2 regions of the Devosia sp. 2618 genome follow, and region 2 is predicted to be linked to the other one. Evidence: predicted binding sites of a transcription regulator. Region 2 holds the regulator's gene; the other holds the start of a gene.
What was found. The regulator LexA, encoded in region 2, represses DNA repair genes until DNA is damaged. The targets are predictions, from matches to a motif close to TGTTCNNNNTGTGTTCNG.

Region 1 (11,190 bases), 1.2 Mb from region 2:
CATCGTGATGGCTTTGGGTCCAGTGATGTCGAGAGTACGCCTACCCGAAAATCCATCGGAAACGGCGAATGCTGCTGCGTCTGCACATTGTTCACGCGTCACATAGGCTACACCGCCTGCGCCCGCCGCGTGGACGAAGCAACCGTCATCGTCAGCACGTTCAAGAAATTGCCGTGCCAAATCGTCATAGAAGGCGTTTCGCAATATCGAGTAGCCAATGCTGCTCTCTTTGAGAATTGCCTCGGTCGTGGCGTGATCGGCAGTCATCAGCGAAAGCGGGCTGCTGTCTGCATTCAAAAACGACGTATAGACGATGTGACTGACGCCCGCGCCAATTGCTGCGTCTATTGCAGCTCGATGTTGGCGGATACGTATGCCATCTGGACTTAAAGCGTTGGTGCTGATGAGGATAAGCCGGTCCACCCCAGTCATGGCCTGTTGAAGGCTCTCGATCTGGTCGAAATCTGCGAACCGCGGCTCCAGGTCGCTGTACATTCCTGCAAGTGCGTCGGGCGTCCGACTAAGCAAGACGAGCGGCTGTTTGGTGATTGAGCGCAGCGACTGGAGCACCATGCGGCCCAGCTTTCCGCTAGCGCCGGAAATAGCAATTGATGTCATTTGAAAACTCTTCTGACGATATGGATACGACAGTGCACACCCCGCAACGCGGTGGCTTCACTGTCAGCGATCAGTCAGAAGAAAACTCTTGTCACAGTGGTCTTATCGAACAGCCTTCGCCGCAGGTCAAGATCACCTGACCAGTTGACCGGGTTGCGCCTCCTCATGTCTGCTGTTGGGACTATCGATCTTCACCGGCTATGTCCGAAATGGGAGCGGGAGCTGCCATCGGCCCTGTCCCTCCCCCGCCAAGCTCACAGTGCCCCTCCATAAACTTATCCCCGCCTCGCAAACCTGCCGCACAATGTGCCTATTCCCGCCAGTCACCGGCTTCACGCAAAGTCGGGCGGGGTGACCGTGGGAGAGGGGCGCTTCTCCAGTGGGGTTGGAAACTCGGCAGCCGGACCTGCAAGAATGGTACCGCCTGAACCGGACCTCGCCCAAAGAGCGGATCGTGACGGGCGGCCCTTGGGCCACTCTACTGACTTTTCAGGTCCAACGGCCGCCCGTTACAGTGAAACCGCGACGCCAAAAGGCCGGGCGGCATTTTTTGCTGCCCCAAAACCGGCAACTGCAAAAACAAAGAGGCCGCCGGGGCAAACCGGCGGCCAGTTCAAGAGCCTGATGATTGGAGGTCAGGATCAGGCAGAAAGCAAATCAAGTTTTGCACGAATGTCCGTGCGAAGATCGTCGATCGGGTCGATGCGCCCGTTCTGTTCGTGGTGCCAGAAAGTCCACCCGTTGCATGACTCAGCACCCTGAACCAAGGCACCCACCTTGTGGATGGAACCCTGATGGGATCCCGAGACGAGCGACCCGTCTGCACGAACCATGGCGTAATAACGTCGCGACAAGTCGAAGAGTTGCGCGCCCGGTTCAATTAATCCCTGCTCCAGCAGCGAGCCGAAGGGAATGCGTGCTTCCTTGCGCTTGGGCGTCACCGATTGCAGCGCCTCGAACACGCCGGGCCGGATCGTGGCGATGCGCTTGAGAGCGGCATTGATATAGCTCTCTTCGCGCTCGATGCCGATGAAGTGCCGGCCAAGCTTCCGCGCAACGGCGCCCGTCGTTCCCGTGCCAAAGAACGGGTCGAGCACGATGTCGCCTGGCTTGGTCGTGGCGTTCAGAATACGGAACAGCAAGGCCTCCGGCTTCTGGGTCGGATGGACCTTTTCGTCGTCCTCGTCCTTGAGCCGCTCGGCGCCGGTGCAGATGGGGAACAGCCAATCACTGCGCATCTGCGTGTCGTCGTTCGCCAGCTTCAAGGCTTCGTAGTTGAACGTCACCTTGCTCTTTTGGCTGCGCGCAGCCCAGATCAGGGTTTCATGGGCATTGGTAAACCGCGTGCCGCGGAAGTTCGGCATTGGGTTGGCCTTGCGCCAGATCACGTCGTTGAGCATCCAGAAGTCGAGGTCCTGGAGCGCCGTCCCGACGCGGAAAATATTGTGATAGCTGCCGATGACCCACAAGGCCCCATCCGGCTTGAGCACCCGCCGCGCGGCCTTCAGCCACGCCCGGGTAAAAGTGTCGTAATGGGCAAAGCTCTCGAACTTGTCCCATTCGTCATCCACCGCATCAACCTTGCTCTGGTCAGGGCGGGTGAGGCTCTGTTCCAGCTGCAGGTTATATGGGGGATCAGCGAAAATCAGATCAACCGAGCCAGCTGGCAAGGCGTTCATGTGGTCGATGCAGTCACCCACAAGAATGGTATCGATCGGGAGACGCTGGGTCTCCTCCGCAGCGGCTTCTGGAGCCGTACGCGCGGTACGCAACATACACTTAACCCTAACGCAGTACTAACAAACCCGTTATAGCGCGCCAGGGTTAATGGAGCGTTTGTAAGGGGTTAGCGAGGGGTTAAGACGCGCCCGTTGAGGCGGCAAAGGCGCGGTGCGTTGTGGACCGCTTCGCTCCTACCTCACACCGAGGGCTGTCGATACATTTAACGTCCAGTAGCCCTCATGGTGAGGTGCGAGTTCTTCACGAGCCTCGAACCACGAGGGCGTGCATCCCTAAGCCACCGCCATCCGAACCCGAGCCCAGGCTTCCGCCACCGGCGCAAATTCCTCGCGGTGGTGCCGGCAAGGGCCATGCTCCACCAGCGCCCGCATATGTTTCGCAGTCGAATAACCCTTATGCCCGGCAAAGCCGAAATGGGGCGCATCGCAATCCATGATTTGGCACATCCGGTCCCGGGTGACCTTGGCGACAATCGACGCTGCCGCAATCGACACACTGCGCCCGTCACCACCGATCAGCGCCAGCCCCTCGCAGGGCAGCCCCATTGGCACATCGCGCCCATCGATCAGCACGCGGTCTGGCCGCAGTGACAGGCTCGATGCCGCCTGCGCCATGCCCCACAAGGTTGCCCCGCGAATATTGTGGCTCAGGATGATGGATGGCGGTGCCACCACCACCGAAACAGCGAGCGCCGATACCATGATCTGCTCGAATAGAACCTCGCGCTGTTCTTCGCTCAGCTTCTTGGAATCATTGAGCCCTGCCGGAATGGTCCTCGCATCCAGCACAACGGCGGAAACCACTACAGGCCCGGCCAGCGGACCGCGCCCGGCTTCGTCCACGCCCGCAACAATTCTCGCGCCCCGCGCCTGCAGCGCGAGCTCGTGGGAATAGTCGGGAGTGGTCTGGATAGTCGAATCGAAAAGCATGCCAGCAGCATGGCTCTGGCGGGCATCAAGTCAATTGCCGCGCAATCAAAGCCTCGCCAGCAGCGTTGCGCGAACTGGCACTGAATGCCGCCCCGATCAGGTCTGGTGCGTCCTGGTCCGTCGCCAATATCGGACCATCGGCGTCCAGCTCCAGCAGCGTCAGATCGTCGAGAATGCTCGTCTTCACCCCAACTAGCATTTTATCCGCGCTGTCCCTGTATTGTCGCCTTGTTGGCGCTATATATCAGCTAGCCTAAGCCGTAAGGGGAAGCAAACTACATGATCGGCAGAGTGTTCTGCGCTGTTGTCCTGATTGCTGCGGCGGCGTCGTCTATTCAGGCTGAGCCATTTCACCACCCTTTTGGTGAGTGGCGCGAATATAATCGCGATTGGCTCGCCGTGTGCCCCGACGAGATCGATGAGGACGCGGTCGATTATTACGGAATTTCCTGTTTCGCCAGCACCGGCAGTAACGAGAAAAACGCCGCTGGCCTTCCAGCTTACAAACTCACCGTGTTCCGCAACCGCCTCAACGGCGATCTCGATATCGCCATAACGGTAGCCGCGGACGACGTCGCCATCGATCAGACGCGCCCCATAGAACTGGCAATGACCGGTGAGACGCCCGCGAACTTCGACTTTATCAACGATCTCGAAACACGCTACGACACCGCCAACCAGTTCTTCATCCGCGACCCTCTGCGCGAGGAAGCCTTGCTCGAGGCCATGCGCGATAGTGAAGCCGTAACGCTCTCCGTCCCATTGATCGACGTCGTCCCAGCTAAGGATGTGGCCTTGTCCCTGCGTGGTGTCGCCGCATCGATCGATTTCATGGCCACCTATGCGCGTCGGGTGGCGCAATACTAAAAGCCAACAGCGATACGCCGCCGCACAACACACGTTGACTGATCAGCCGATTTGCTGTCGGTTCGCCCCGCTTCCCTCCTAGGCTTTACTCCTATGCAATTTGCTCCTGGCGCTGCCCTGTTCTTCGACATCGACGGCACTCTGGCCGATACCGATCCGGTCCATCTCGAAGCCTTCAATCGCGTCTTCGAGCCGTTTGGCGAGTTCTTCGACCGGCCACGCTTCATCCGCGAGCTGCAGGGCTTTGCCAATGTCGACATCGCACGACGCCTGCTGCCGCAGCTGTCGCCTCAGGAAGGGCTGGCGGTTCTGGATCATAAGGAAGCTGTGTTCCGCGAACTGGCCCATACCGAAATTCACGCAGTACCCGGCCTGTTCTACCTGCTCGACCTAGCTGAAGCGGCCGGTTTGCCAATCGCAGCCGTCACCAACGCGCCTCGTGCCAATGCGGATCTGATCATCGACGGGCTCGGCATCCGCCAGCGTTTTGCCGCCATCGTCATCGGCGCCGAACTACCACACGGCAAACCGCACCCGCTGCCCTATCTGGAGGGGCTGCGCCTTCTCAATGCCAAGGCCGAGCTGTCGGTGGCCTTCGAAGATTCGCGCACTGGCATCGCGTCGTCGGTTGCTGCAGGTCTCGCAACCGTCGGCATCCGCACTAGCCTCGAAGACGTCGACCTCCGGGCTGTTGGTGCCGATATCACCACGGCAAGCTATGACGAGCAGTCTCTGCTCGATTTCATTGCGGCGCGCATCGCCATGGCTACGGTCTAGGCCTTCCTAGAAAAGGCTCATCTGCCGTTCTTCAAGCTTTGGCGCCACGAACAGATCGTTGCGCAGTCCGGGCAGCTTCACGTCCAGCCCATAGCGTTCGCGCGCTTTATCAAAGCGCTGGCGGAGCAGCGTTGCATAGGGGCCTTCACCGGTCATGCGGGTGCCCCAGCGCGAGTCATAATCCTTGCCGCCGCGCGTGTCGCGCACCAGCGACAGCACATGGCGAACCCTGTCCGGGAAATGGCGCAGCAGCCATTCGCGGAACACGTCGCGGACTTCGCCAGGTAGCCGCAGCAAGATCATCGACGCGCTGACCGCACCCTGCGCCTTAGCGGCATCGAGAATGCGCTCAAGTTCCATATCATTGATCGCGGGGATCATCGGCGAGGCGAACACCGCTACCGGAACGCCTGCTTCGCTGAGCAGCCGGATCGCTTCCAGCCGGCGGGCAGGGGAGGATGCGCGGGGCTCCATCCGGCGGCTCAGCTTGTGATCCATCGAGGTCATGGAAATCGCCACCTTCACCAGGCCCAGCTTGGCCAGTTCGGTGAGGATATCGAGGTCACGAATGATTAGCGACGATTTGGTCGTGATCATCACGGGATGCTTCGTCTCCAGCATGACTTCGAGGATGCCGCGCGTCAGTTTGTGCTCGCGCTCGGCCGGCTGATAGGGGTCCGTATTGGTGCCCATGGCGATCGGCTTGACCTTGTAGCTCTTGGCCGCCAGCTCGTTGCGCAGCGCGTCGACGGCGTTGACCTTCACATAGATGTCGCGCTCGAACTCGATGCCCGCCGAGTGGCCGAGGAAAGCGTGCGTGGGCCGCGCAAAGCAATAGGAACAACCATGCTCGCAGCCGCGATAGGCATTGATCGAGCGCTCGAAACCAATGTCCGGGCTGTCATTGGTGGTGATGATCGTCTTGGCGCGTTCGACATGTTCCACCGTCTCAAAGATCGAGAGCGGCTCCACATTGTCCCAACCGTCGTCAAAGCTCTCGCGCTTCTGCTTCTCAAATCGCCCGCTGACATTGGATTGCGCGCCGCGCCCACGAATACGGTCAGGGTTGAGCAGTTCGCGCCGCGCCAGATCGGCGTCGCGGCTGCGGCTGAGCATTTCAAGAGCTTCAAACGATGGGGCCTGATAGAGGGCCATGAGACTTCTCCTGCCGGGCGCTTGGCAGTCGAATCGTGACTGCAAAACATGTCTCAGGATGTAACAGTCGCGATGGAACAAAACAAGAACACAATGTCATTCCCGTATCACATATGGGCATGGGTCGCGACTTTCAACGGTGACTAACCCTTTAATTGCAACCCAGAAGTGCAATTCTGCGGGTGGACGGGGCCCGGGTGTGGGAATAAACAGATCGACCGTTTGGGGCTCGGGGAAAATGCTGCGCAACGCTAGATCGTTCATCTCGCGTTGGCCTGTTCCGACTTGCTGAATAAAAAACTTAACGACCCACTCTGCTGACATTCACTGTCGCAAAAATCATTCAAGGTGCTGTCGGTCTCCGCCGGCGCCGTTCGTCGTCCTGCTAGCGACGCAAATCTAGATTTAGGAAATATCATGAGTACTGATGCTGCCACATTCGACGCCGGACCTGTGAGCGCCCCAGTCACTGAGGACAATGCCGCGCGCAACAGGCTGGTCATTGCACTGCTTCTTGTTTCCGCTTTCGTGGTCATTCTCAACGAGACCATTATGGGCGTAGCCGTGCCGCATCTGATGGGCGACCTGGGCATTTCCGCAAATGCCGCCCAGTGGCTCACCACCGGCTTCCTGCTGACCATGGCGGTGGTCATTCCAATCACCGGCTATCTGCTGCAGCGCCTCAATACGCGCCCGGTTTTCACCCTGGCGATGAGCTTGTTTTCGCTCGGCACGCTGATCTGTGCCGTCTCCCCCGGCATTCAGCTGCTGATTGTCGGTCGCGTGGTTCAGGCCATGGGCACGGCCATCATGATGCCGCTGCTGATGACCACGGTTATGAACCTGGTGCCACCGCAGTCGCGCGGCAAGACGATGGGCAACATCTCCATCGTCATTTCCGTGGCGCCAGCTATCGGCCCAACCATTTCCGGCCTGATCCTGTCGGTCCTGGAATGGCGCTGGATGTTTATCCTCGTGCTACCGATCGCTCTGGGCGCGTTGGCGCTGGGCTCGACATTGATCAAGAATGTCACGGTTCCGACCAAGGCGCCGCTCGATATCGTCTCGGTTCTGCTGTCGATCATTGGCTTTGGCGGCTTCGTCTATGGGCTGAGCGGACTGGGCGAAGGCGCGCTGCATGCCGCGGATGCCGAAGTCTCGGCAGGCCTGCCAGCCTGGATTCCACTGGTCATTGGCGTCGTATTCATCGCCCTGTTCGTTTTCCGCCAGCTTTCGCTGCAGAAGGATAACAAGGCGCTGCTTGATCTGCGCACGCTCAAGTCCAAGAACTTCACCGTCTCGGTGGTGATGATGGCAATCCTCATGATGTCGATGTTTGGCACCATGATCCTGCTGCCGATCTTCCTGCAGAGTGTGGTTGGTCTCACCACCTTGCAGACTGGCCTGATGCTTCTGCCTGGCGGTCTGGTGATGGGCCTCTGCGCGCCCTTCGTTGGTCGTCTGTTTGATCGCTATGGTCCAACGCCGCTGATCGTTCCGGGCGCCATCCTGCTCAGCATCGTCATGTGGGGCCTGACTTTCGTACAGCAGGATACCCCGATCTGGCTGCTGCTTGCCGGTCACCTGACCCTCAGCATCGGTCTGGCATTGATGTTCACGCCGCTGTTCACCGCAAGCCTCGGTTCGCTAAAGCCAAACCTCTACTCGCATGGTAGCGCCATGATCGGCACCACCCAGCAGGTCGCCGGCGCGGCCGGTACGGCACTGTTCGTGGCTTTGATGACGCTCCAGACGGCCAGCCTTGTTGCAGGCGGCACCGAGCCGATTGCGGCGATGGCCGGCGGTATTCGCCTTGCCTTCTTCGTCGGCGCCATCATCTCGGTCTTTGCAGTGATCGCGGCCTTTTTCGTGCGCAAGCCGGAAGGCGGCGCACCCGGAATGACCCACGGCCACTAAGCATTCAGCGGCGCCTTACGGGGCGCCGTTTTTGTATGCGCCTCAGCGCTCGTTGAGCCGAGGCATCAATTCGACGAAGTTGCAGGGCTTGTGTCGATAATCGAGCTGGTGGCTCAAAATGCCTTCCCAGGCATCCCGACAAGCGCCGCGCGATCCCGGCAGGCAGAACACGAAGGTCGTGCCGATCAGGCCAGCGGTCGCGCGTGACTGGATCGAGCTGGTGCCCACCGTCGTCGCCGAATACTGGTGGAACAGCACGGAAAAACCTTCCATGCGCTTGTCGAACAGCGGCTCGACAGCCTCTGGCGTAATGTCTCGGCCTGAAAATCCCGTGCCGCCCGTCGTCAGCACCACGTCTACGTCTGGATCGGCGACAAAACCCTGCACTGCCTTGCGCACGAGCTGGATCTCGTCCCGCACCACAACGCGCTCGGCGCAGCGATGGCCATCGGCTTCCAGAAGTGATTTCAGCAGCGCGCCGCCCGTATCGGTCTCAAGCGTCCGCGTATCCGAGACAGCGATGACGGCAATGGAAAGGGGCTTGAAGTCCCGGTCCTCAAACTGTGCCGTCTTGAACATCGCGCTTCTCCTCGGGGGGCGTTGCCAACTCTTCGGGCACCGGCCGCTCGGCATGGCCCATCTCGGGGCTATCACTATCAGCCCGCGGATCGAGCACAATAGTTTCTGGCGTCACCTGCTTGTCATTGCCCATGGGCTGGAACGGCGCGCGATCGGCCGCGTCTTTGCTCTTACGCACACGCATGCGCAGGAATGCCGTCACGGCTAGCGCGCCATGGAACGTCGCCGTCACAAGGAACAGTCCCACTGGCGACCATGCTCCCATGATCAGCGAAGCAACGGCCGGGCCAATCGCCAGGCCAATGCCCAAGATCAGCAGCATGCCGCCAGCGATCTTGGCGAAATCGCCGTCCTTGGCGAAGTCGTTGGCATGAGCCACCGCGACCGCATAAATCGGGTTGGCGGCAAAACCATAGGCCGCAAACAGCACATACATGACCCATCCCGCCTCGGGATTGATGAGCACGGTCAAAGCGCCAACAACGGCTGCGAAGCCAGCCAATCCAATCAGCACAATGCGGCGGTCGATTCGGTCAGACAATCGCCCAAACGGGATTTGCGCGACCGCGCCGAGAATTGCGGCCACGGCAAACAGCAGCGCAATGCCGCTCGCATCCAGCCCTTGCTCATAGCCATAGACCGGAGCCAGCGTGCCGAAGGCACCATTGGCCATGCCCACCGAAAATGCAGCAATCGCCGCCACTGGCGAGGTTTTGTAGAGCAACACCACGTCAATCTTGGCCGAGGCAAGGGGACGCGGCTGCGGGCTCGAGGTCAGCGCCGTCGGCAGCACCGCGCAGATAAAGCTGATGGCGCCCAGAACGAACGGCAGATAACCGGCCGTTCCGGTCACCGACATGGCGATCTGGCCCATGGTCGAGGCCGCCATATTGATCGTCACATAGATCGAAAAGATAGTTCCGCGGCTCTTGTTTTCGGCAACTTCGTTGAGCCAGCTTTCAACGATCATCGCCGCGCCGGCAAAGCAGAAGCCCGATAGTGCGCGCAGCAAGATCCAGCTGACATCGTTGATCAGCAACAGGTTGAGCAGAATGGTGACAGTGCCGATGGCCGCCATCACCGAGAACGCCCGGATATGGCCAACCTTGCGCACCACCAGCGGTACCGTTATCGACCCGGCCACAAAGCCGACCGACCAGCCGGTGCCGATCAGGCCCAGCGATAGCAGTGAAAACCCTTCTTCCGCGCCGCGAACCGACAACAGCAGCCCCTGCAAGCCGCCGCCAAACATCAGCAGCGCGGACCCCAGGAACAGAGCGTAGATCTTGATTACAGAGGCCATGACGCTTTCGGCGGTGCAGGATCAGGAGGAACGTTGCAAATCACATGACGATGACCATAACGCGGCGATCCCAGAATGGCAGAGCGGAAATGCCCCCGCGGCGAGATTTTGTTTTTGCTGCGGAATCTGCCGCGTGCGGAAGCCCTTACCTCCCGCGCTGCCGAAGGTTTCCTCGTTCACACACCCACAGCGTCATTCCCGCAGAAACGGCAATCCCACTTCGGACAGCGAATTGATCGGGAGCTTCCCGCTTTGCGGAAGCAACGCGATCATCAAGGAGGGGCGTAGGTTAGGTTAGGTTAGGTTAGGTTAGGGGTAACTATGGTAGGGAAGGTGCAAATCCGTCAGCCCAGCCCCACCGAGCTCATCTTCACCTTCAACGCCAAAAGATCCGCCCAGGCCTGCTCCTTGGCCGGCGGGTTGCGCAGCAGATAGGCCGGGTGCAGCGTCGGAATGGCTTCGACCGTGTGATTGCCAATGGTCACGCTCGACCACTTGCCGCGCATCTTGATGATGCCCGCCGTGGTCGAAAACACCGTCTGCATGGCGGGGCCACCCAGCGTCATCACCAGCTTGGGCGCAACAAGCTCCACCTGTCGATTGAGGAAAGGCAGGCACAGCGCCATCTCTTCAGGGGTCGGCGTGCGGTTGCCCGGCGGCCGCCATGGCACGGTATTGGCAATGTAAACCTTGGTGCGGTCGAGCCCGATGGCGGCCAGCATGCGGTCGAGCAACTGCCCGGATTTGCCGACAAATGGCTTACCCTGCCGGTCCTCTTCCGCTCCCGGCGCTTCGCCAATCAGCATGATGTCGGCTTCGGGATTGCCGTCGGCAAATACCAGCTGCGTGGCGCGCAGCTTGAGCCCGCAACCATCATAGCTGCCCAAAATGGTCTGCAATTCGTCGAGCGTCTTCGCCGATGCCGCAAGGCTGCGCGCTTCAGACGGATCGCCGCCCAGCGGTAGTGTTTCGACAGGACGCTGCTCTGTTGAAGCATTTGCCGATGCGACAACAGGCATCACCCGCTGCGGCGGACGCTGCGCGAAGCGGTCGATTGGCTCTTCGCCCACGGCAACGTCAACGCCCGCAGCTCGATACCAGTCGAGCACGGCGAGCATTTCGTCGTGATTTAGCGGTCGCGTTTCAGCCATGTTCTCTGTTATGTCACAGCCCGTTTGGCGCGGCCAGCCGCGCTCGGAACGCTGTCAGGAAAAGTGGGCCCGGTTACGGTTCGACAGCGCGATACCTCAACTGGACGACAGAGGCACTCTATATGGCAGAAGCCGGTTCGCGCGAAACCCTTTC
Region 2 (11,190 bases):
GCTCTGATAGTCAAAGACAATGGCGACGCGGCCCTTGTTGGCCGTGCCGGTCAGTCCAATGCTTTCAAGCTCCTCGGCCACCTGCATGGCCTCGAAATAGGCCGGCGCCGGTTCGCTATCGGGGCGCAGCAGGCCGGCATGCATCTGCTCCTGGGCAAAGGGCGCCTGCCTCCAGCGGAAATAGGACACAACCTCGGCGCCGTGAGCGAATGCCTCCCATGCCCAGAGGCGCGCCATGCCGGGCAGCGGATCGGGATTGTACTGCGCCCAATTCACCGGGCCGGGCTGCTGCTCCATGATCCACATGCGGCCATGCCCGACGGCGCGATAAAGATCGTGGTGGAAGGCCTGATAGTCCGGCTCGCCCTGCCGCATATAGAGCCGCTTGACGTCGTCGGGCTCGTTGCTGACCGCCAGATGACCGAGCGGGTAGGCGTCCCAGCTGGCCACATCAAGCGTCTTGGCCACGTCATAATGGTCGAACTCGGTATAGCGCCCCATGAAATTGTGGATCACGGGCAGGTCGGGACGCACGGCCTTGAGGATATCGAACTGCACCTTGTTAAAGGCCGCCACCTGATCGGACGCATAGCGGCGGAAATCGAGGTTATGCGTCGGCGTTGCCTCGCAGACCAGCAGATTGGGTAGCTCGATCTGATCGAAGCGATTGTATTCCATCGACCAGAATACATTGCCCCACGCCTTGTTCAGCGCGTCGATGCTGCCGTATTTGTCAGCCAGCCAAAGCTGGAAACCTTCTTTGGCGGCGGGCGAATAGGAATAGGTCGTGTTGTGGCAGCCATATTCATTGTCGGTTTGCCAGGCGCCGAGCGCCGGGTGATTGCCGACGGCGTCAGCCAAAAGACGCGTAATACGGGCCGCTTCCTCGTGATAGCCGAGATGGCTGAAATCATAATGACGCCGCGAGCCGAAGCCCTTTTGGCGACCCTGCGCATCTACCGCCAGCATGTCGGGATGTTTGTCGACCATCCAGCGTGGTGGCGTTGCCGTGGGGGTGCCGAACACCACCTTGAGGCCGTGCCGCCCCAACACGTCCATTGCCCGGATGATCCAGTCAAAGGTCAGGTTGCCCGGCGTTGGCTCCAGCCGCGACCAGGCAAACTCACCGATGCGCACCCATTTGATGCCCACCTCTGCCATGCGCGCCGCATCACGTTCCCACCAGCCCTCGGGCCAGTGTTCAGGATAATAGCAGACGCCAAGGGCAGGGGCGGACATGGGCACATCTCTTATAGGGTGATGATTGCTTCAGGTTGGCCGGCAACGTCGACGTCGATGGCAAAAAGGCCTCCGGCGACTTTTTCGGCGGCGAGCTGTTCGGCGCTCATGTTCTTGTTGGCTGTGGTGATGAACATGGTCTTGAGGTCCTTGCCGCCAAAGGCGGGGCAGGTGACCTGGCTGACAGGGACTTCGACGATGCGGTCGATCGAGCCGTCCGGCGCGTGGCGCACGACGCAACTGCCGCCCCACTTGGCGTTCCACAGATAGCCTTCACTATCGACGACCGCGCCATCGGGATAGCCGCGCCCTTCGGACACGTCAGCGAACAGTTCCCATTCGCCAATCGGCAGGCCGGTCGCCGGATCGGTGGCGACCTTCATGATTTTCTTGGTCGGGGTGTCGGTCCAATAGGCCGTGCGGCCATCGGGCGAAAAGCAGGTCGCGTTGGGAATGGCGATGCCCGATTTAAGCGTTGTCAGCGTGCCGTCACGATAGTGATAGACAGCGCCGATGGGAGCTTCCTCTTTGCTCTTGTCCATAGTGCCGACCCAGAAGCCGCCCGATGGATGGACGCGGCTGTCATTGGTGCGCGTCGCGGCATTGTCGGCCTCGATTGCAATGATCGGCGCGAGGCCACCTGTCGAAATCTGGAAGCCCTTGAGGCCGAATTCAGTGGCGAGCACCAGCGTGTCGTCATCGACGACGGCGGCTGCAGCAACGGTTTCGTTGAACAACCACTGGTCGGCAATTTCGCCCTCGGCGGTCACGGCAAAGAGGGTCTGCTCGTTGATATCAAAGAAGAACAACTGCTGACGGCCAGCATGCCAGATCGGGCCTTCGCCCAAGGCACACTGGCTGTCGAGGATGAGCCTTGCGATATTGCTCATCGAGCCTTCCCCGCATCGTAAGCAGCAACGGCGGTGGCCGCGCGCTCGGCGACGTCGGCCGCTGTCATACCGGGCTTATAGATATAGGTGCCGAGGCCAAAGCCGGTGCAGCCAACGTCGAAATATTCGTTGAAATTGTCCGGGTTGGCGCCGCCCACGGCATAGACCGGCATTTCGGGCGGCAGCACGGCCTTGATCGCCTTGATGCCCTTGGGGCCAAGAACTTCGGCCGGGAAAAACTTCAGCCCCGTCGCTCCGGCCTTGATGGCGCGGAAGGCTTCGGTGGGCGTGAACACGCCGGGATAGGACAGCAACTGGATGCGGACGGTTTCTTCGATCACAACCTTGTTGGCATCGGGCGACACGATGAACGTGCCACCGGCATCGGCCACGGCCCAGACCTGCTTTTTGGTCAGCACGGTGCCCGCGCCAATCGCGGCCTGATCGGCCAGCGAGTTTGAGGCCAGCGCAATACTGGTCAGCGCGTCAGGCGAATTGAGCGGCACTTCGATCATGGTGATGCCGGCGGCAATCAGCGCCTCGCACACCGCGACGGTTTCGCTTGGGGTAATGCCCCGCAGAATAGCGATGATGTGGCGGTGGTTCATCGACGAGGCTCCAGTTCATTGGTAAAATTACGCGCAGCCTTGAGGCCGGCGAGAACAATCGCGGTGGCATCCTGTGGCGTGCCGCTGGCGCCGGCCAGTGTGAGGACCTGCGCATAGAGCGCGCACAGCGTTGGCGAGCCGATCAATGGCACGTCCTGCGCGCCGATCAGATGACGATTGGCCCCCACTTCGGTGCCGATCAGCAGGCCTGAGAGATAGCCGGCGCACCAATCAGGCTGACGGCCTGATAGCAGCGATCCGGCACGCACCTGAAATAGCGTGCCCAGCAATTGTTCGGGATGATCAAGTCCCGCGGCAGCACCCGCCGCAAAGCCGTCCGCGCGACCCGGGCCATCTATGTCGCCGTTAAAGGAATGGCGCAGCACAGAATGGGTGCGCAGCACTTCAAACACTTCGCCGGTCATGGCAGTCGAAAAATGCTCGATGCGCGATCCGGAAAGCTTTGCCCATTTCGAATGCGTTCCGGGCATGCAGACAATGCCCGAAAAACCGGGATGGAGCGCCGCAAGACCGAGCAGCTGGGTTTCCTCGCCGCGCATCACATTGTCGCCGCCGGCCTTCTGGCAGACGCCCGGCAGAATGGAGGCGATGATGCGATTGTCGGCCATCGGCTGCACCGCACCGGCCAGCAGGCTGCGCAGATCGGTTGGCGCTTCCAGATAGGGAGCTTCTAGCCAGCCCTGTCGCGCACCCGCCATGCCGCAGATCAGCACCTGAATGGGGCCGCCATGCGCGGTCTGCACGTCTTCCAGCAGGCCCGTCAGCACGCCGGGATAGTCCTCGCGCGCTAGCTTGCCCATGCCGCTTGGCGAGACCTTTTCAAACACCACGGAACCATCGGCCGCAATGCCCCAGGCACGCAGGTTCGAGGTTCCCCAGTCCACGGCAACCCAGTCTACAATATCAGTCACGAAATCCCTCACCACCGGCGTCCTCGCGGCGCGACCCTAATCGCTGACACCAGATTCAGCCAGCCAGATTTTGTGAGGAGAGTGATGGCGGGCGGCGGGGAACCAGACTTGCCCCCGCCACCCGCATTGCCGATCCTAGTTCGCAGCGGGCTTGCCCAGTTGCGGATAGGCTATGCCGAGCTGTTCGAGATAGGTCTCGTGCTTGCTGGCATCGTAGTAGAACTCTTCCTGCAGCACGCGGAAGCGGGCGTCCGTGTCGGCATTAAGGTGCGTCGACGGCACATCGCCTTCGCCCTCGAATGGGAAGTACTGGATGTCCTTGGTTTGCACGTCGCTGAAATAGGTCTTGGCCGCGTCGACCAGCTCCGGCTCGAGCAGGACATCAAGCGCCGTCAATGCCGTCACCTTGGCACCTGTCAGGGCGCCCTTGTGGGCGATTGGCGTCGCTTCGGCGAGGGCTGCCTGCCAGTTGTGGATGGTTGTGCCGGCGATATTGGCCGGAAAGCTCAGGCGAACGGTCGGCACTGTCCACATGACGGCGCCAATGTCGTCGGATGGGCCCGAGCCAACGGTTTCGACGGGGCCAGCAAGATCGCCGATTTCGGTGCGAAGCCCGATCGGCGCCGAACCGACGGCTTCCTGCACGGCCTTGGCATAGCCCTGATCGTCGTCGTTCCAGGCCGGCATGCCGACGCTCTGGATATTGGCATACATGGCTTTGGCCAGCGCCTCATTGCCATGCGATGGCCAGGCTGAACCCAGAATGCGGCGTTCCCAATTGGTGCCGGTCATCAGCGTTGCGCCCTGGGCAATGTCGTCGGCAATCTCGAGCATTTCGAGTGCGGCTTGCGGCGACGTGTTGCGGAAATAATACCACACGCTGGCATTGTCCGGCACGATATTTGGCTGCAGCCCGCCATTGGTGATGACGTAGTGCGAGCGCTGGTTGGGGTGCATATGCTCGCGGCGGAAGTTCCAGCCAGCATTCATCAGTTCCACGGCATCGAGCGCGCTGCGGCCGACCCAGGGGCTGACAGCGGCGTGCGATGATGTGCCGGTGAAGCTGTACTCGGCCGATATCATCGACATCGAATTGGACTGGCCCCAGGACGTGCTCAAGCCATTGCCAACATGGTTGGAGAGCACCACGTCGATATCGTCGAAAACACCGGCAGCGACAAACCACTGCTTTGCTGCCAAAGCCTCTTCGGCAATGCCGGGCCAGACCTGCAGCGTGCCGGTGATGTTTTCGCTTTCCATGATGTCTTTGACCGACAGCGCAGCGACGACGCTTACCGCTATACCCGTATTGTGGCCTTCGCCGTGGCCCGATCCGCCCTCGACCATCGGCATCCGCTCCAGCACGCCGGGCATCTGCGATTGGCCGGGCAGGCCATCGACGTCGGAGTTAAACGAAATGGCGGGACCTTCGCCATTGCTCCAGGTTGCGACCCAAGCCGTCGGCATCCCCCCGATGCCGGTTTCGATGGTAAAACCCTCGGCCGCAAGCATTTCGGTGAGGTAGCGCATGGTCTCGGTTTCATGGAAACCGACCTCGGCGAAGCTGAAAACAGAGTCGACGATCTCCTGCGTCAGCTTGGCCTTCCCATCGACGATTTCGCCCAGTTCAGCTTTCAGAGCTGCAGCATCCTGTGCCGTTGCAGCAATGGATGTCGATGCAAGCAGAATACCGGCCAACACGGTTAGTCGCTTCATAGTAACTCTCCTGATTACGTCCCCGGCAATCCCGCCAATTTTTCGTCGGCGGGCCCCTAATGCCGGGAATGGCATCAGACTAGGTGGTGAGTTAGAATTGTCAACGCATTATGACCTAAAAATTAGCATTAAAAACTAATGCCTATAAATTGGGCTGAGTGATCTTTGTGGGGCTGTCGACGCGGGCGGATAGGAATTTGGCGGTCTGTAAAGCTGGCAAAATGTCCTTGGGAAAAACAGGAGTTCCACTCACTCCAATCTGCAGCGGGATGCGTCGATCGCGCTTAGAAGGTCGCGAAGCATTTCCTCAAATTGATCGAGAGGGGTGGATTTTGGCGAGGCAGGTTCCGTGATGATTAATTGTATGATTTTTGCGTGGAATGGCCTTCATTCTGCCGTACGTCATGCTAGAACGGTTCTAACGCGGGCGACCTGTGAGACCGCGATTTGAGGAAATCTGAGATGACGGCAGCAAACGGCGGGGCCGATTCGCCCAAGAAATTGCGTTCACGCGCATGGTTCGATAACCCCGACAATCCGGACATGACCGCGCTCTATCTCGAGCGCTACATGAACTTCGGCGTCTCGCGCGAAGAGCTGCAGTCCAACAAGCCGATCATCGGTATCGCCCAGACTGGTTCAGACCTGTCGCCCTGCAACCGCCATCACATCGTGCTGGCCGAGCGCGTGCGCGAAGGCATCCGCGAAGCGGGCGGCATTGCCATCGAGTTTCCGGTTCACCCGATTCAGGAAACCGGCAAACGTCCTACGGCCGGCCTCGACCGCAACCTTGCCTATCTCGGTCTCGTCGAAGTTCTCTATGGCTATCCGCTGGACGGCGTTGTGCTGACCATTGGTTGCGACAAGACCACTCCCGCCATGTTGATGGGCGCGGCGACGGTCAATATTCCGGCCATCGCGCTGTCGGTCGGGCCGATGCTCAATGGCTGGCACAAGGGCGAGCGTACCGGCTCCGGCACAATCGTCTGGAAGGCCCGCCAGATGATGGCGGCCGGCGAGATCGACTATGCCCAGTTCATCGAGCTGGTCGCGTCCTCGGCGCCGTCCACTGGTTTCTGCAACACTATGGGCACCGCCAGCACCATGAACTCGCTGGCTGAATCGCTCGGCATGCAGCTGCCCGGCTCGGCCGCCATTCCGGCGCCATATCGCGATCGCCAGGAAATGGCCTATCGCACCGGCAAGCGCATCGTCGACATGGTGCACGAGGACCTCAAGCCCTCCGACGTCCTGACCAAGGACAACTTCATCAATACCATCGTGGTCAATTCAGCCATTGGCGGTTCGACCAACGCGCCGATCCACATTCAGGCCATCGCCAAGCACATCGGCGTGGAGCTCGACCTGCAGGACTTCCAGACCTACGGTCACAAAGTGCCGCTGCTGGTCAACATGCAGCCGGCTGGCGAGTATCTGGGCGAGGACTTCTACCACGCGGGCGGTGTGCCGGCGGTGGTCAACGAGTTGATGGCCCAGGGCCTGATCCGCGAGAACGCCCCGACCGTCAACGGCAAGACCATTGGCGAAAACTGCCGGGCGTCCACGATTCAGGACGACAAGGTCATCCGCCATTTCGACAATCCGCTCAAGGCCGAGGCCGGTTTCCTCGTGCTGCGCGGCAATCTGTTCGACAATGCCATCATGAAGACCAGCGTGATCTCGACCGAGTTCCGCGATCGCTACCTCAACAACCCAGACCATCCGGGCATGTTCGAGGGCAAGGCGGTGGTGTTTGATGGTCCCGAGGACTACCACCACCGGATCGACGATCCATCGCTCGACATAGACGAACACACGCTGCTGTTCATGCGCGGCGCGGGTCCGATCGGTTATCCGGGCGCGGCCGAAGTCGTCAACATGCGGCCGCCCGATTACCTGATCAAGAAGGGCATTCATGCGCTGGCCTGCATCGGCGACGGCCGTCAGTCGGGCACGTCGGGTTCGCCATCGATTCTCAACGCCTCTCCGGAAGCGGCGGCGGGCGGCAACCTCGCTATCCTCAAGACGGGCGACCAGGTGCGGATCGACCTCAACAAGGGTCAAGCCAATATACTGATCTCGGACGAGGAAATCGCGACGCGTCGGGCCGAACTCGAAGCCAACGGTGGCTACAAGTACCCCAAGCACCAGACGCCATGGCAGGAAATTCAGCGCGGTATCGTCGGCCAGCTCGGCGATGGCGCCATCCTCAAGCCAGCCGAAAAGTACCAGCGCATCGCCCAGACTTTTGGCGTGCCGCGCGACAATCACTGATTGGTTCGCTGAAAATGACGAAAGGCCCGCGCATCGCGCGGGCCTTTTTGTTTGGGATGAGTGGTGGCATGCCCTCGTGGTTCGAGGCTCGTCAGAACTCGCACCTCACCATGAGGGCTACTCGAACACTCGACCATATGAGTAGCCCTCATTGTGAGGCGGGAACGCAGCGACCCTCGAACCACCCTGAACTTGTCGAAGGAGGACGTGCCCCAAAGCTCAATGCACAAAAGAAAAGGCCACCGCGAAAAATCGCGATGGCCTCATCCGAGCTGCGCCGAAGCGCGCTCGCCAGTCTAGAAAAAACTAGAGCAGGGTCAGGTTGGTTGCCGATTCCTTGCCGTCACGGCCGGTCTCGAGCTCGTAGGTCACCTTGTCGTTCTCGTAGAGGCCCTGGAGGCCCGAACGCTGAACAGCCGAGATGTGGACGAAAGCATCCTTGCCGCCATTTTCTGGCGAGATGAAGCCGAAGCCCTTGGTGGTGTTGAAGAATTTAACGGTGCCGGTGATGAGGGCCATGATAGTTTCCTTTTGCTCGTAGCATCAGCGAACGAGCGGTTATCCAATGACAACATGCCAGAGGAAAATAACGTTCGCATGGTAGAGAAGGAAGCCACGGTCCGGCGAACCGGCATTAGGCAGCCGACTTAGGCTGAAAACGTATGCGACCTATATGGCACGGAATAGTCTATATTGCAAGATGGACGATATTGACAGTTTGCAGCCAACTGTGAAGCACATTTCAGCTTTTGTTCGAAGTGCTGACAAAACAACGACATATGCGACCGGGTGATTTCCGTCATCGGTTGCTGGCAGGCAAGGTGTCCCGGTCAAATTCGCGTGCGCGCCAACAAAAAGGGGCCGCGCCAACTGCGCAGCCCCATAGATCAGCAGCCGATGGTCAATACTTGCGAAGCAGACCCACAAGGCGTCCCTGTACCTTGACCCGGTCTGGTGGGAAGATACGCGTTTCGTAGGCGGGGTTGGCTGCTTCGAGCGCGATGGTGTTGCCCTTGCGGCGCAGCCGCTTCAACGTTGCTTCCTCATCGTCAACAAGTGCGACGATGATCTCGCCCGTGCTGGCGGCATCCTGCTTTTTGATGAGCACGGTGTCGCCATCGAAAATACCGGCGTCGATCATCGAGTCGCCGCGCACTTCGAGCGCGTAATGCTCACCGGCGCCGAGCATTTCGGGCGGCACCATGATGGTGTGGGTGTGATTCTCGATTGCCGAAATCGGCGTACCCGCCGCGATGCGGCCCATGACCGGAATGGAAATCGGCCTGGCATAATCCTCGGCCGCCGACATGCGCGAGGGGGGCGATGCGACCTTGCCCAGATTGCCTTCGATCACCGATGGCTCAAAGCGCGCCTTGCGGCCACCGAGCGAAGGGTTCATCGAATCGGGGAGTTTAACCACCTCCAGCGCGCGGGCCCGATTGGGCAGGCGGCGAATGAAGCCACGCTCTTCGAGCGCCGTTATCAGCCGATGAATGCCGGACTTGGATGCCAGATCAAGCGCATCCTTCATCTCATCAAAGGATGGAGGAATGCCGCTTTCCTTCATCCGTTCGTGGATGAACATCAGCAGCTCGTGTTGTTTGCGCGTGAGCATGGGCCCTCTCGGAGCGGGAATCGGAACATAGGCAGAACGACCATACGCGTTCCAGTTATGTTCTGCAATATGCCCAGCAAATTTCTGCTTTTGGCAGCGAGTTGTCCGTCAGAACCCGTCGAGCGGGATGGCCCGGACAATGGTTCCGGGCGACTGCCCAGGGTCAAATTCTGGCTGAATGATCAGCATATCGGCCTGCGCCAGCGACGAAGTATGGCCGCTATCGGTCTGCGCGATCGGCTGCAGCTGCGGGCCGGTCGGCGTCTGGATTAGATGGGCGCGCATGAAGTGGCGGCGGGCGGTGTTGGGCGGCGTGGGACCAGCCAGCGGCAGGCTCCACAGCGCGGGCTCAGGAAAGCCGAGGAAGGCGCGCAAAGCGGGGCGGATGAATACCATGGATGTGACCATGGCCGAGACCGGATTGCCGGGCAGGCCGAACACCAGCGTCTTGCCACGAGTGCCAAACATTAGTGGTTTGCCGGGCCGCATGTTGATGCGCCAGAAATCGAGCGTCACGCCAAGGTCGACCAGGATTTCCTGGACGATATCGTGATCGCCAACACTGGCGCCGCCAGTAGTGATCAACACATCCGGTTCGGCTGCGAATATCTCGGTTAGCTTGTCCCGCAGTTCCTGCCGATCATCGCGGGCGATGCCGTAGTCGGTGACGGTCTCGGCATAGGGCAGCAGTTCGGGGCGCAGGCCAAAGCTGTTGGAGGCGACGATCTGGTCGGGGCCAAGCTCGGAGCCAGGCAGCACCAGTTCGTCGCCGGTGGCCAGTAGCGCGATGCGCGGGCGCCTGGCCACCTGCAGCGTTGCGGCATTGGCGGCGGCGGCGACCGCCAGTTGCATCGGTGCGAGGCGGACATGGGCGTCGACCACCTGCTGGCCCACGGCAAAGTCATTGCCTAGTGCGCGCACGCTGTGGCCACGGCGTGCTTCGGTGGTGAAGGAGACAAAGCCATCGCTGGCCTGCGCCTCTTCCTGCATGATGACAGTATCGGCGCCCTCGGGCACCGGGGCGCCGGTGAAGATGCGGATCGCTTCGCCGGGCATCAGCGTTTTGGCGTAGCTTGCGCCGGCCTGCGAGGTGCCAACCACAGGCAGGCGATGACCGGGCACGATGTCCTCTGCGCGCACGGCGTAGCCGTCCATGGCGCTCGAATTGAACGGCGGCTGGTTGTGGGTCGCGACAATGGGTTCGAGCAGCACACGGCCGGTCGCATCGGCCAGCGATACCGTCTCGGCGACGGGGGCGGGCACGCGCTTCAGGATTGCCGCGATGGCGTCTTCGACGGGCAGCAGGCTCATGGTCGGGCAAAGTCGCCGGATTTGCCGCCGGATTTTTCCAGCAGGCAGATATCGGTGATGGTCATGGCGCGGTCGATCGCCTTGGCCATGTCATAGAGCGTCAGTGCAGCTGTCGAGGCGGCGACCAGCGCTTCCATTTCGACGCCGGTCTGTCCGGTGGTTTCGGCCGTCGCGTGAATGGTGATCGCTGTGGCGCCATCGGCCTCGATATCGACGCTCACCTTGGTCAGCGGAATGGGGTGGCAGAGCGGGATCAGGTCGCTGGTTTTTTTGGCGGCCATGATGCCGGCAATGCGGGCGACGGCAAGCGCGTCGCCCTTTTTGAGCCCACCGCCCATGATGGCGCTGACCGTGGCGGCCTCCGCAGTGATGCGCGCCTGCGCCACGGCCCGACGTTTGGTAACGGCCTTGTCGCCGATATCGACGATATGGGCTTCGCCGCGGTCGTTGAGGTGGGTGAGCCTGTTGGTCATCAGGCGGCGGTCTGCGGCGAGCCAGTCAGCAGTGTGCGCGTGGCGGCCACCACGTCGTCCTGCCGCATCAGGCTTTCGCCGACGAGGAAGGTGCCGATGCCCGCTTCTCGGTCGAGCTTGAGCACATGCTCG

Region 1: ABIE28_RS12635 (PA0069 family radical SAM protein) is a predicted target of LexA. The motif match lies at 6,160-6,177, and genes of this name have one in related genera.

Annotation. Positions count from the first base shown of each region.
Region 1 covers NZ_JBEPOO010000001.1:2,508,633-2,519,822, reverse strand. The annotation lists gene ABIE28_RS12665 (NAD(P)H-binding protein) at 1-618, opposite strand, end outside; gene ABIE28_RS12660 (site-specific DNA-methyltransferase) at 1,260-2,393, opposite strand; gene rnhB (ribonuclease HII) at 2,631-3,287, opposite strand; gene ABIE28_RS12650 (hypothetical protein) at 3,313-3,486, opposite strand; gene ABIE28_RS12645 (hypothetical protein) at 3,567-4,154, shown strand; gene ABIE28_RS12640 (HAD family hydrolase) at 4,248-4,931, shown strand; gene ABIE28_RS12635 (PA0069 family radical SAM protein) at 4,938-6,086, opposite strand; gene ABIE28_RS12630 (MDR family MFS transporter) at 6,504-8,003, shown strand; gene moaB (molybdenum cofactor biosynthesis protein B) at 8,046-8,582, opposite strand; gene ABIE28_RS12620 (MFS transporter) at 8,560-9,885, opposite strand; gene ABIE28_RS12615 (uracil-DNA glycosylase) at 10,230-11,036, opposite strand; gene ABIE28_RS12610 (electron transfer flavoprotein-ubiquinone oxidoreductase) at 11,159-11,190, shown strand, end outside.
Region 2 covers NZ_JBEPOO010000001.1:1,285,329-1,296,518, forward strand. The annotation lists gene ABIE28_RS06490 (beta-galactosidase) at 1-1,239, opposite strand, end outside; gene ABIE28_RS06495 (SMP-30/gluconolactonase/LRE family protein) at 1,251-2,129, opposite strand; gene ABIE28_RS06500 (2-dehydro-3-deoxy-6-phosphogalactonate aldolase) at 2,126-2,737, opposite strand; gene ABIE28_RS06505 (2-dehydro-3-deoxygalactonokinase) at 2,734-3,669, opposite strand; gene ABIE28_RS06510 (amidohydrolase) at 3,805-5,385, opposite strand; gene ABIE28_RS06515 (IlvD/Edd family dehydratase) at 5,848-7,659, shown strand; gene ABIE28_RS06520 (cold-shock protein) at 7,966-8,178, opposite strand; gene lexA (transcriptional repressor LexA) at 8,561-9,274, opposite strand; gene ABIE28_RS06530 (molybdopterin molybdotransferase MoeA) at 9,383-10,585, opposite strand; gene moaC (cyclic pyranopterin monophosphate synthase MoaC) at 10,582-11,058, opposite strand; gene trpC (indole-3-glycerol phosphate synthase TrpC) at 11,058-11,190, opposite strand, start outside.